DNA from 2 places in the Solibaculum intestinale genome. Region 2 is predicted to be linked to the other one. Evidence: predicted binding sites of a transcription regulator. Region 2 holds the regulator's gene; the other holds the start of a gene.
The links. Region 2 encodes NrdR, which represses ribonucleotide reductase genes. Its sites were predicted from a motif close to CACNANATNTNGTG; they were not measured.

Region 1: WMO26_RS05765 (anaerobic ribonucleoside triphosphate reductase) is a predicted target of NrdR. The motif match lies at 3,717-3,730, and genes of this name have one in related genera.

What each region holds. Positions count from the first base shown of each region.
Region 1 is NZ_JBBMFD010000007.1:14,150-19,824, reverse strand. Features, by position in the region: gene WMO26_RS05780 (transketolase family protein) at 1-347, shown strand, start outside; gene WMO26_RS05775 (ribbon-helix-helix protein, CopG family) at 376-570, opposite strand; gene nrdG (anaerobic ribonucleoside-triphosphate reductase activating protein) at 656-1,195, opposite strand; gene WMO26_RS05765 (anaerobic ribonucleoside triphosphate reductase) at 1,354-3,702, opposite strand; gene WMO26_RS05760 (hypothetical protein) at 4,962-5,219, shown strand; gene ychF (redox-regulated ATPase YchF) at 5,500-5,675, opposite strand, start outside.
Region 2 is NZ_JBBMFD010000004.1:113,006-118,680, forward strand. Features, by position in the region: gene WMO26_RS04235 (MarR family winged helix-turn-helix transcriptional regulator) at 1-255, opposite strand, end outside; gene WMO26_RS04240 (DUF421 domain-containing protein) at 478-1,155, shown strand; gene WMO26_RS04245 (DUF4363 family protein) at 1,152-1,532, shown strand; gene nrdR (transcriptional regulator NrdR) at 1,943-2,398, opposite strand; gene WMO26_RS04255 (hypothetical protein) at 2,542-2,814, shown strand; gene galT (UDP-glucose--hexose-1-phosphate uridylyltransferase) at 2,986-4,464, opposite strand; gene WMO26_RS04265 (P-loop NTPase family protein) at 4,622-5,134, opposite strand; gene WMO26_RS04270 (hypothetical protein) at 5,272-5,496, opposite strand; gene WMO26_RS04275 (nucleoside recognition domain-containing protein) at 5,518-5,675, opposite strand, start outside.

The sequences.
Region 1 (5,675 bases), on a different contig from region 2:
TGATGGTAGGCGAAGCCATCAAGGCCAGAGAGCTTCTGGCCAACGACGGCATTTCCGCTCGCCTGATCAACATCCACACCATCAAGCCCATCGATAAGGAGATCATCATCAAGGCGGCCCAGGAAACCGGCGCCATCGTCACCACCGAGGAGCACAACATCATCGGCGGCCTCGGCAGCGCGGTATGCGAGGTGCTTTCGGAGGCCTGCCCGACGCCGGTCATCCGCAACGGCGTGGAGGATACCTTCGGCAAGTCCGCTCCGGCGCTGGAGGTGCTCGAGTACTTCGGCCTGACGGCCCAGAAGATCGCCGCCCAGGCGAAGCAGGCCATTGCTCTGAAGAAATAAAAATAGTTGCAAAGAGGCTGACGCGTATTTATGCGTCAGCCTCTTTTTCTTCGTCTAGGTGCTCAAGAGCATATTCCAGTGCCAATCGAATGACTGCATTTCGTGACATTCTGTGTTGCTTTGCTAAACATTGTAGTCTCTCGTCCAGTTCTTGACTGATGCGAATGCTGATGCCGACGTTCTTTCCCTTCGGTTTGGATGTAATCAGAAATGATTCCGACACAGAAAACCCTCCTTTTGCTGCAATGATACCAGTATAAAGGAAAATCCGCCGATCGTCTGCTAGATTATAGACAGCAAATACGCTCTTATAGAGCGTATTTTTCTTCCCACTCCCGTTCGATTGCCTTTCCCGCCTCAAGCGAAGCGGGCACGTCGATGACCCGCTGGTTCCTGCTCCCGCGAAACTGCAAAGACAGGCTGCGTTCCTCCAGAACGAACTTCCCGTCCACCAGAATGTCCGTTTCCCGCAAAAGGGCCTCCCAGCCTTCGTGAGTCTCAAACCCGGCCAGGAGCTCCTCAAAGGTGTAGCCCGTGTAGGTGATGATGTCGTACCCCGCCTCGTGGGCGGCCTTCGCCAGCCTGGCAAACCCTTCTGCCTGGAAAAACGGGTCCCCGCCCGACAGGGTCAGACCCTTTAGAAGCGGGTTTTTCTTCGCCTCCCGCAACAGGTTTCCCACCGTGGAGCCATACCCGCCCGCCGGGTCGTGGGTTTCGGGGTTGTGGCAGCCCTTGCAGCGGTGAGGGCACCCTTGGGCGAACACCACCATGCGGATGCCCGGCCCGTCCACAATGGACTCCCGGATCACCCCCGCCAGCCGCAGCGGCGTTTCTTCCAGCGTCTGCATTTTGATTGCTCCTTTGCGTCCTGGACGGTCACGCCGTCCAGTTTTTTTACGCCATAAGGCGGGCAGGAGAGTCCTCCTGCCCGCCTTTCCCTTCTTATCTTAACGGCCCAATCAGCCGCCCCTTTTCGCAGCGAAAAAAGAAGAGTCCATTCCGTCACTTAGATCTGTTCCATTTCGCCCGTACCGGTGCCCAGCGAGTGCTTTTTCCGGTCCCGCACCTCGGCGGCCTTCGCGTCGTTAAACCGGTCGAGAGTGCCCACCAAATATCCGGTGATGCGGCGGATGCGCTCGAAGTTGGGGTTTCCGTCCCCTTCCTTGCGGCCGCACTTGGGGCAGGTGTCCCCGATGATGCCGGTAAACCCGCAGACCGGGTCCCGGTCCACCGGATGGTTGACCGAGCCGTACCCGATGCCGGACTCCTTCATGCAGCGGATGACCGATTCAAAGGCTTCCAGGTTCTCGCAGGGATCGCCGTCGAGCTCCACATAGGTAATGTGCCCGCCGTTGGTAAGCGCGTGATAGGGGGCCTCCAGGCGGATTTTATCGAAAGCGGAAATGTCATAATACACCGGGATGTGGAAGGAGTTGGTATAATACTCCCGGTCGGTAACTCCTTCGATGACGCCGTAGCGTTCCCGGTCCATCCGGACAAAGCGGCCCGACAGACCCTCGGCGGGGGTGGCGATCAAGGAGAAGTTGAGCCCGTACTGCTTGGTGGCCTCGTCCATCCGCCGGCGCATGTACCCGACGATGTCCAGCCCCAGGTTCTGCGCTTCCTTGGACTCACCGTGGTGCTTGCCGGTCAGGGCCTTGAGGGCCTCGGCCAGGCCGATAAAGCCTAAGGTCAGCGTGCCGTGCTTGAGCACCTCCCGCACATAATCCTCCGCACCTAGCTTGTCCGAATCGATCCAGATGCCCTGGCCCATAAGGAAGGGATAGTTTTTCACCTTCTTGTTGGCCTGCAGCTCGAACCGCTCGAGAAGCTGGCGGATGACCAGGTCGATTTTGCGGTCCAAGTCCTCAAAGAACATGTCCACATTCCCGTGAGCCCGGATGGCCAGACGGGGGAGGTTTACCGACGTAAAGGACAGGTTGCCCCGGCCGTTGACGATTTCCCGTGAGGGATCGAAGGAGTTTGCCATGACCCTCGTGCGGCAGCCCATGTACGCCACCTCCGTCTCCGGATGGCCCTCCTTGTAGTACTGCAGGTTGAAGGGCGCGTCGATAAAGGAGAAGTTGGGGAACAGGCGCTTGGCGCTCACCCGGCAGGCCAGCTTGAACAGGTCGTAGTTGGGCTCGCCCGGGTTATAGTTGACGCCTTCCTTGACTTTGAAGATGTGAATGGGGAAAATAGGGGTTTCCCCGTTGCCAAGGCCCGCCTCGGTGGCCAGCAGCACGTTTCGGATGACCATGCGGCCCTCCGGCGACGTGTCCAGCCCATAGTTGATGGAGCTGAAGGGAATCTGCGCGCCGGCGCGGGAATGCATGGTGTTGAGGTTATGGACGAACGCCTCCATGGCCTGGTAGGTGGCCCGGTCGGTTTCCGCCACCGCGTGCTTTAAAGCAAACTTTTGGCATTTCTTCGCCGCGTCTTCCCCCACCACTTCGCTCAAAAGCGGGAATTCCGCCTCACAGTAGCCGTTGTCGTTGGCGAGGACGGGGGAGAGGCCCTCTTGGGCCTTTACCGTCTCCAGAAGCTTCTTCGCCACCGGCTCGCCGCTTTCCACATCGGTGAGCATTTCAATGGCCCGGGCCAGGTTCTGCCGGTAGATGCGCCGATAGGTCTTGGCCACCCCCTTGGCCATGCCGTAGTCGAAGTTGGGGATGGACTGGCCGCCGTGCTGGTCGTTCTGGTTGGACTGGATGGCGATACACGCCAGCGCCGAATAGCTGGCAATGTCGTTTGGTTCCCGCAGATAGCCGTGACCGGTGGAGAAGCCGCCTTCAAACAGCTTCTCAATATCGATCTGGCAGCAGGTGGTGGTGAGCATTAAGAAGTCCAGGTCGTGGATGTGGATGTCCCCTTCCCGGTGGGCTCTCGCGTGCTCCGGATGAAGCACGTACATCTCGTAGAACTGCTTGGCCCCCTCCGAGCCGTACTTGAGCATGGTGCCCATGGCCGTGTCCCCGTCGATGTTGGCGTTTTCCCGCTTGATGTTGTTCTCCCGGGACTCTTTGAAGGTCAGGTCCTCGTAGGTTTTCATCAGCCGGGTGTTCATCTCCCGCACCCGGGTGCGTTCCGCCCGGTAAAGGATGTATTCCTTCGCGGTGCGGGAATGGCCGTTTTCAATCAGGACCTTTTCCACCACGTCCTGAATCTGTTCCACAGACGGTTCCGTCAGATGCAACACATGGTCCATATACCCCACGACTTCATTGGCAAGCTCAATAGCTTCTTCCTTTGATTTGCCGCCGGTCACCTGAAAAGCCTTGTAGATCGCTTCGGATATTTTGTCCATATTCAGCGGGACCTTGCGCCCGTCCCGCTTGATGATGGTTGTGATCATGGGGCACCCTCCTACACAATATCTTGTATTCATTGTTGCGAGCAGGACTAATTATAGAGCATATATAGGAGAGTGTCAAGACAAAATCTCCCTTTGCAAGTGAAAAATAAATCGACCAAACTTGTCATTTTTTGCACCAAACGGGAAGTTGCGTTAACGCATCCGTTTCCTTGTTTGACCAAAGAATCCGTGACCTGTACCCGGGTACCTGTTTCACCATATTTGTCCATTTGAGCGGCTTTTTAGAAGAAGCCGGACACGAAAAAGATACCCCTTGCCGTATCCCCTTTGCAGAAAAAACAAGCTGGCTTCCATTGCATATCGTCAATGAAAGCCAGCTAAACTATTGAGTTGTTAATAATGTTTCTCTCCCATTCTTAACAAATATTCGAAAAACAAAATCCGTTTGCAGAATCTAACACCTAAATCTTGAACCAATCGCCAAACTTATTTAAAATGTTGGACATTGCTTGCTGCGTTTCCCTTTTCTTTCTCAAAAGCAATTCTTGCTTCCACTGCGAAATGCAAAGAATCCTCGTTCCATGTTGCTCGCCGTCTTCTTGCGCCTGAACACACACCGTTTCCTTGAACCTTGGATTTCTCCCCCTTGTCAGCAAGCCGTTCGCCTTTTGATGTCCATTTCTCTGCGCCTTCTGCCTAACGACGGTAACACACCTTATTGTTTGTTTCATGCACCCTCAAGCGACCGCTTCCGGTTCAACTTTGAGGGATTACCCAAACCGGGTATCTGCATAAGGGTTAGCGTCAATGAAACATGGCCGAGAAATGTTTTCCTGCAAGGGAACGGAATATATTTTGCTGCGCGTCTTTTTTGCAATGGCACCAAATATAATATTGTTTCCATTCAAAGCCGCAGGACCGATTGTGTGCGTATCTTTTTTCTGCGTTGCGCTTCGTCTTGGCACATGGATTCAAACGCTTACTCCGAACTACCTCCTCGGAGCCTCTTCCAAATCACATTGCCGTTTGAGAAAAGAACGTAGGGACTTCCCGTTTTCTGGAGCACAAGCTGTCCGGATACCCGAAAATTTGCATTCAGTTCACTAAATGTTGAAATGGCAGCTAGTTTTCCATTTCCAGTTTTTGTTGTTTACCGGATCCGTTTTCTCACGAATGGTACTCTTCTCAAAAAGCCACCTACAGAAACGGAATACTATACATACCGACACTGGGGATGAACACCACAATACCCGATACGTTTTCGGCAGTCATACCTCTCTGAACCGGAAGAAAACGAAATGGATTGGGAAAAAGCACTGCGTTTCTGCAATGGAACCGTTTTAACGCCTTCAATGAGAAATGCGCTTTCGATGCCTGCCGATTCCTACACTACCTTTTCATCCCCGCAAACGCTTTCCTGTTTTAAAAGACATTTGCCGTCCTCTTTCAAAGGGGAAGCTGTCGATCCGATAAACCTGATGCATGGAATGATGCTTCCAGATTACATTCTGTCCCTCGCAAAAGCAACTCCAAGGGTTAGGGCGATTAAACCATGATCTGTGGTAGCTTCTGCGGTTTCCTCACACCACATTGGAATCACCTCCTGTCTTTATTATATGCAATCCTGGGAAAATGTCAAGTGCTTTTAGCAAAAAACTTTTAAAAATTTATAAAGTTTTCAGATATAATACCTACAATTCGAATTTTTTTGCTTTTGCTTCTTATTTATGCCGTTTGCGGCTTAAATATGTTTGAATTTCGAAATTTAATAAAAAACGCGCCCGCCGTTTGCGCTGGCGGGCGCGTCTGTGTCTTTCTGTTATAGGGCGGGGCTTATTATACGTTGAAGCGGAACAGCACCACGTCGCCGTCGTGCATCACATACTCTTTCCCCTCTGAGCGTACCAGGCCCTTCTCCTTCGCGGCCGTCATGGAGCCGCAGGCCACCAGATCATCGTAGGAGACGATTTCCGCCCGGATGAAGCCCCGCTCAAAGTCGGTGTGAATTTTGC
Region 2 (5,675 bases):
CTTCTCCACAAACCCCTTTTTCATCAACTTATTAATGGCCACCGTCACCGACGGCAGGGTGATGTCCAGTTCCTTGGCGATGCCGCTGATGGTGTGCCCTTCTGTGCCGCATTTGCCCACCGCCTCCACCAAATGCAGCTCGGAAATGGACAGATCCAGCTTGCTCGTCTGCTGCAGCGCTTTTTCCTCTACCTTTAAAACAGAACGGAAGGTTTCCACCAAAACCGTATTCATATGCTCGCAAAACGCGTCCATAGTACCCTTTCTTTGGGCAGGCCAGATGCCGCCCAATATACTTAGATTGTTTAAGCATTATACGGCTTTGCCACTTTTTTGTCAAGCAAAGGCCCGTTTCCTTCCCGCCGGCAAACATTCGGTTTTATGATACTCGGATTAACAGAAAATGTCAACGAAGTTTTCCCATTGGGCGAATACCCTTCCTGTAACCCGGCGATACTAATTCCCGGTGATGAATTTATGATGATTACGTTAATCCGGACTGTACTGCTGTACATATTTGTCGTGCTGGCCATGCGGATCATGGGCAAACGGCAAATAGGTGAGCTGCAGCCCTCCGAGCTGGTGGTAACCCTGCTGATCTCCGACATTGCGGCAGTGCCCATGCAGGAAATCGGCATTCCGCTGGTGGACGGCATTGTCCCGATCTTCGTGCTGGTATCGTTGGAACTGATCCTGTCCGCCTGCATGATCAAAAGCAACAAGTTCCGCCAGATGATTTCCGGCAAGCCGGTCATCGTGGTGCGAAACGGGAAGGTGCAGCAAAACGAAATGCGCCGCATCCGCTTTACCATTGAAGATCTGATGGAGGGAATGCGGCTGCACGATGTGTTCCGCCTCGACGAAATCGCCTGGGCCATCGTGGAGACCAACGGTCAGCTAAGCATCCTCAAAAAGCCGGAGCTGCTCCAGCCCACCGCCCAGCAGCTCAACATTCCCACCGATGACCCCGGCCTGCCCATGGTGGTGGTCAGCGACGGGGACGTTTACGACGAAGCGCTGAAAATCGTGGGCTTTGACGTCAACTGGCTCAACAAAACCCTCAAAGAGCAGAATGTGAAACTGGAGGATATCTTTATTATGACCACCGACCGGGCGCAAAATTTTCAGATCGTTAAAAAGGAGGCAAAAGAATGAAACGGGTATGGATCGCCATTTCTCTCCTATCCGTCATTCTGGTCTTGTCCTTCCTGAGCCTTAACGCCACCCATACCATTACAAAGACCATGTCCGGCATGTTTGAAGACGCGTATACCCAGGCCACCGAGGGAGACCTGGATAAGGCCAGGGAAACGGCAGACAGCATCCAGGCTTACTGGTCCCAAACCCACCACATTCTTTCCACTTACATGCGCCATGAGGAAATCGAGCATGTATTGGTTGCCGCCAATTCCCTGAGCACCTATCTGGATCAGGACGATTTGGAAACCTTCACGGAGGAATGCCAGGCAAGCATGGTTTACCTGAAGCACCTATGGGAATCGGAGCAGCCGTCCTTCGGGAATATTTTATAAATATGAGCCTGACAGACGGCAGCGCCGTTTGCGCCTTTTCCCGTTGCTTTTGCACCGGGAGGGCGGCTCGTCATTTCCCCGGCGTAAACACAGCGTCCATTTATACGGCCAAAAGCGCCCGGAAACGATCACATTCGTTTCCAGGCGCTTTCTCTTTGCTTTGCTCCGCTTCCACCTGGGCTGAAAGCCAGGCAGCTGCTTCTTTAAACCTCGCCGCTTTTAGACGCTCCATTCCGGGAAACCGGCCGCTCAGGCGCAAATAATCCTGGAGACGCCAAAACACTCGTGTTCTGTAAAAAAGAGCGCCCCATTTGCGCAGGGCGGATAAAACCGAAGAGAAACTTCTATTCCCACGCAGAGGAGCCCCGGGCCTTCCTTCGGCCCGGGGCCCTTTTTGCCGATCAATGGACTTACTTCTCTTTTAAAAGCTTTTTAAGCTCTTCCATAAAGGTATTGATATCCCGAAACTGCCGGTAGACCGACGCGAACCGCACATACGCCACCTCGTCAATGGCCTTGAGCTTCTCCATGGCCAGCTCCCCGATCTGCTGGGAGGTGATTTCCCGGTCCAGCGAGTTTTGCAGCTTCGCTTCGATCTCGTCCACTGCCCGCACCAGCGTCTCCATGGAAACCGGCCGCTTTTCGCAGGACTTTAACAGCCCGCCCAGCAGCTTGTCCCGGTTGAACACCTCTCTAGATTTGTCCCGCTTGACTACCACGATGGGCACGCTCTCCACCACTTCATAGGTAGTAAACCGGCCCGAACATTTTAAGCATTCCCTGCGCCGGCGAATCCGGGTGCTCTCGTCAGTGGGTCTGGAATCCACGACCTTACTCTCTTCATATCCGCAAAACGGGCATTTCATTGGTACGTCCTCCCGCATTTTTTCTGATTTTAGCATACCCTTTTCCAAGATGCAAGCGGCCTTTTCCAATATTTCAGGGGTTGCGGCGTCCCCTTCTTCTTTGTTACACTGGTGGTATCTAATACGAAACGGGGGACAATCCCATGCGCGGGTTTCTTTCCATGCTCAAAAATATGAACCGGCCTGCCGGAATCCTGATGGCCATCGGGCTGCTGCTGCCGCTGGTTTTGGCTCTCATAGGGCTGATCCTGAAGAATTTCGCTTTTCAAGGGGACTTTATTCAAATGAGCATCTGGAGCAAAGGGTGCTTTGACACCATTCCGGCCGTCTGGCTCTCCTGCTTCTTCTCCGCCTTTGTGGTGGACCTGGTGATGAAACAGGAACTGGGGGTCCCTCATGACGATACGAAGAAATAGGCGTAAGGTGTACATCGTTTTTCAACCAAAGAAGGCTTGGACGGAAATCTCCGTCCAAGCCTTCTTTTTGCACTTTCTCGTGTGCAAATTGATATGGATATTCGTACCCTTGTCCCCTGGGTTTTCGCCGCAGGTGCGGCCAAACGCAGAGAAAACGGCTGCCCAAAATCATCACAGCGTCTTAATAAACCGAGCGAAGGCGGCGCGGCCCGGTTCGTCCCGTTTGAATACGCCCGCGTCTTCCAGCACCCGCTCAAACTTGCGCCCCACCTCCTGCTGCACCACGTCATGCACGTTGGCTTCCGAGAGGGCGTTTTGATACCGAACTTTCATCTCTTCCGCCCAGGGGCGATGGTAGTCCGCTACCTCACTGGGCAGACCTAGCAAAAACTTTTCCACCTCGTTAAGCTCTCCCACCAGTCTAGCAGGCAGCACCGCCAGGCCCATGACCTCGATCAGGCCGATGTTTTCCTTCTTGATGTGCTGCACGTCCTCATGGGGATGGAAAATCCCCAATGGATGCTCCGGGGAGGTGCGGTTGTTGCGAAGCACCACGTCCAGCTCAAAACGATCCCCCTTGCGCCGGGCAATGGGGGTAACGGTGTTGTGGGGCGCCCCGCCGGTTTCACAGAGAATGTCCACGCTGGGGTCGCTGTACCCTTTCCAGGCTTCGTGAATGTGCACGGCCGCCCGGACCAGCGTGTCCTTGTCCGGCCCCGCCATGCGGATGACCGACATGGGCCATTTCACCACCGAACAGGTAAGCTGTTCAAAGCCGGGAAGCTCAAAATAATAGTCCGCCTTCGCTTTGGCCATGGCGAACTCGTAATTGCCTCCCTGGTAATGATCGTGGGTCAGGATGGAGCCGCCCACGATAGGCAGGTCGGCATTGGAGCCGAGAAAATAATGGGGCAGCCATTCCACAAAGGAAAGCAGCCGCTCGAAGGTCTGGCGGGTGATCGCCATGTCCCGGTGATAGCGGGACAGGACGATGCAGTGCTCGTTATAATACACATAAGGCGAATACTGAAAATACCAGGGTTCTCCGCAGAGGTTGAGACGGATCATCCGGTGGCTTGCCCGACCGGGATGGCCCACCTTTCCTGCATAGCCCTCATTCTCGATGCACAAAAGGCATTTGGGATAATTGGCGCTTTTGAGAAGCTTGGCTGCAGCGATGTCCTTGGGGTTCTTCTCAGGTTTCGAGAGGTTGATGGTAATGTCCAGATCCCCGTATTTGGTCGGGGTTTTATAGGAGATGTTCTTGGCAATGCGGCGGGTCTGAATGTTGTTGCTGACCCGGGAAAACCGGTAAAAGTCCTCGGTCGCCATAGCGGGGGACTGCCGGTAGAGCGCGTGAAACCGGGCGTCCACCTGGGACGGCTTGGGCAAAAACACGTCCATAACCGCGCTTGAGAGCACTTCCTTGAGATCGAACAGGTCCTCGATCACGCCGTTTTGCGCGGCATAGCCGGTCACCATCTCCAAAAGCTCCGGAATATCCAGGTCAGCCGGTTCCCTTTCAACGTATTCGGTCAGCCCGAGCAGATTGATGATCCGGTTTTTGCAGTAGATTTCATCCTCCGGTTCGATCATGCGCTGCTCGACGGCACGAGTCACCAGCGATGCAATGGCCTGATAGATATCCATTTTGTCTTTTCCCACCTAACCAAGAATTCAGCATATTCCTTTGAAAGCGGCATTATTATAGCACATGTTTCGGTTTTCACGCCATAGACGATTGCACCTTTTCCTATTGAAAAAACGTCCACCCGGGTAATGTCCATAACCGGGAAGCCGGCATGGTTCAACCCTGCAAGCTATTTAAATAATCTTCGGCTTTCTCTCTGGATCGGAAAATGACAATCTCCTTTTCCTTCTTGTATTTTTCCAACAATTCATAGAGATACGGCAACTGAGATTTGGGGAAATCCAGAATCCATTGCTTGAATTCTTCCTCAAACTCGGCTTCCACCCACGGCATATCTTCCCGCTGCTTCCCGATACGGGACTGTGCGCCCAAAAGGCAGACGTCCAGCGGGTAATCCATCAAAAATACCGTATCGCATTCCTGGAATCGTGTTTCCAGTGTCCTTCGATAATTCCCGTCTATAATCCACCGCCGCGTTTTTATGATCTCATCAAGCCGTCTGTCGAATTCTTCTCTTGAGACTGTGGTTTTGTCCGGCTTATGCCACAACAGGTCCAAGTAATACAGCGGCAGTTTCGTCACGACGCTAAGTTTCCGTGCAAATGTGCTTTTTCCCGCACCGGGACTTCCAATCACAAGGACTTTGCGCATAATCTCTTCCTTTTCCATCCGTAGTTTGTTATGCCCCTATGGACGCAATTCTTGAGTCTGTCAACGATAAGCATGCCGCCTCAGCCCTTGCCTGAGGCGGCATGCTAGATTACAGGTATCCGCCATAACCCTCGGGCGGACGTTTTGCTTATCAATCATAAATCCTCCAAGGAGAAGTCCTCCTGGGAAAACTGGGGCAGCACCGGCGCGCGGCGGGGCACCCGCTTGAGCGGGTCATAGGCGAACTTGCGGCATTTCCCTTGCGGCTCCATGATTCCCCGCTTGGTGCACAGCACCATCTTCCCGTCCGCCGACCGGGTCCCACAGGCGCAGTATTCGCACTTGGGCTCAATGCGGCTCCCGAACGGTTTCTTTCCCACGAGCGACCGCCTCCTTCCCTGTCATCGTTTTTTTTTCATTATAGCACGGACGTGCTCGAATTCCAACGCGTTTTGCGGCGAAACAAGCACCATGGCCGCGGAAAATATGAGCAAAAAGATGGAGGCAGGGGCGGAAGAAGAGAGGGCGGCGGGCACGGTGGAGGTTTCGATCACCATAG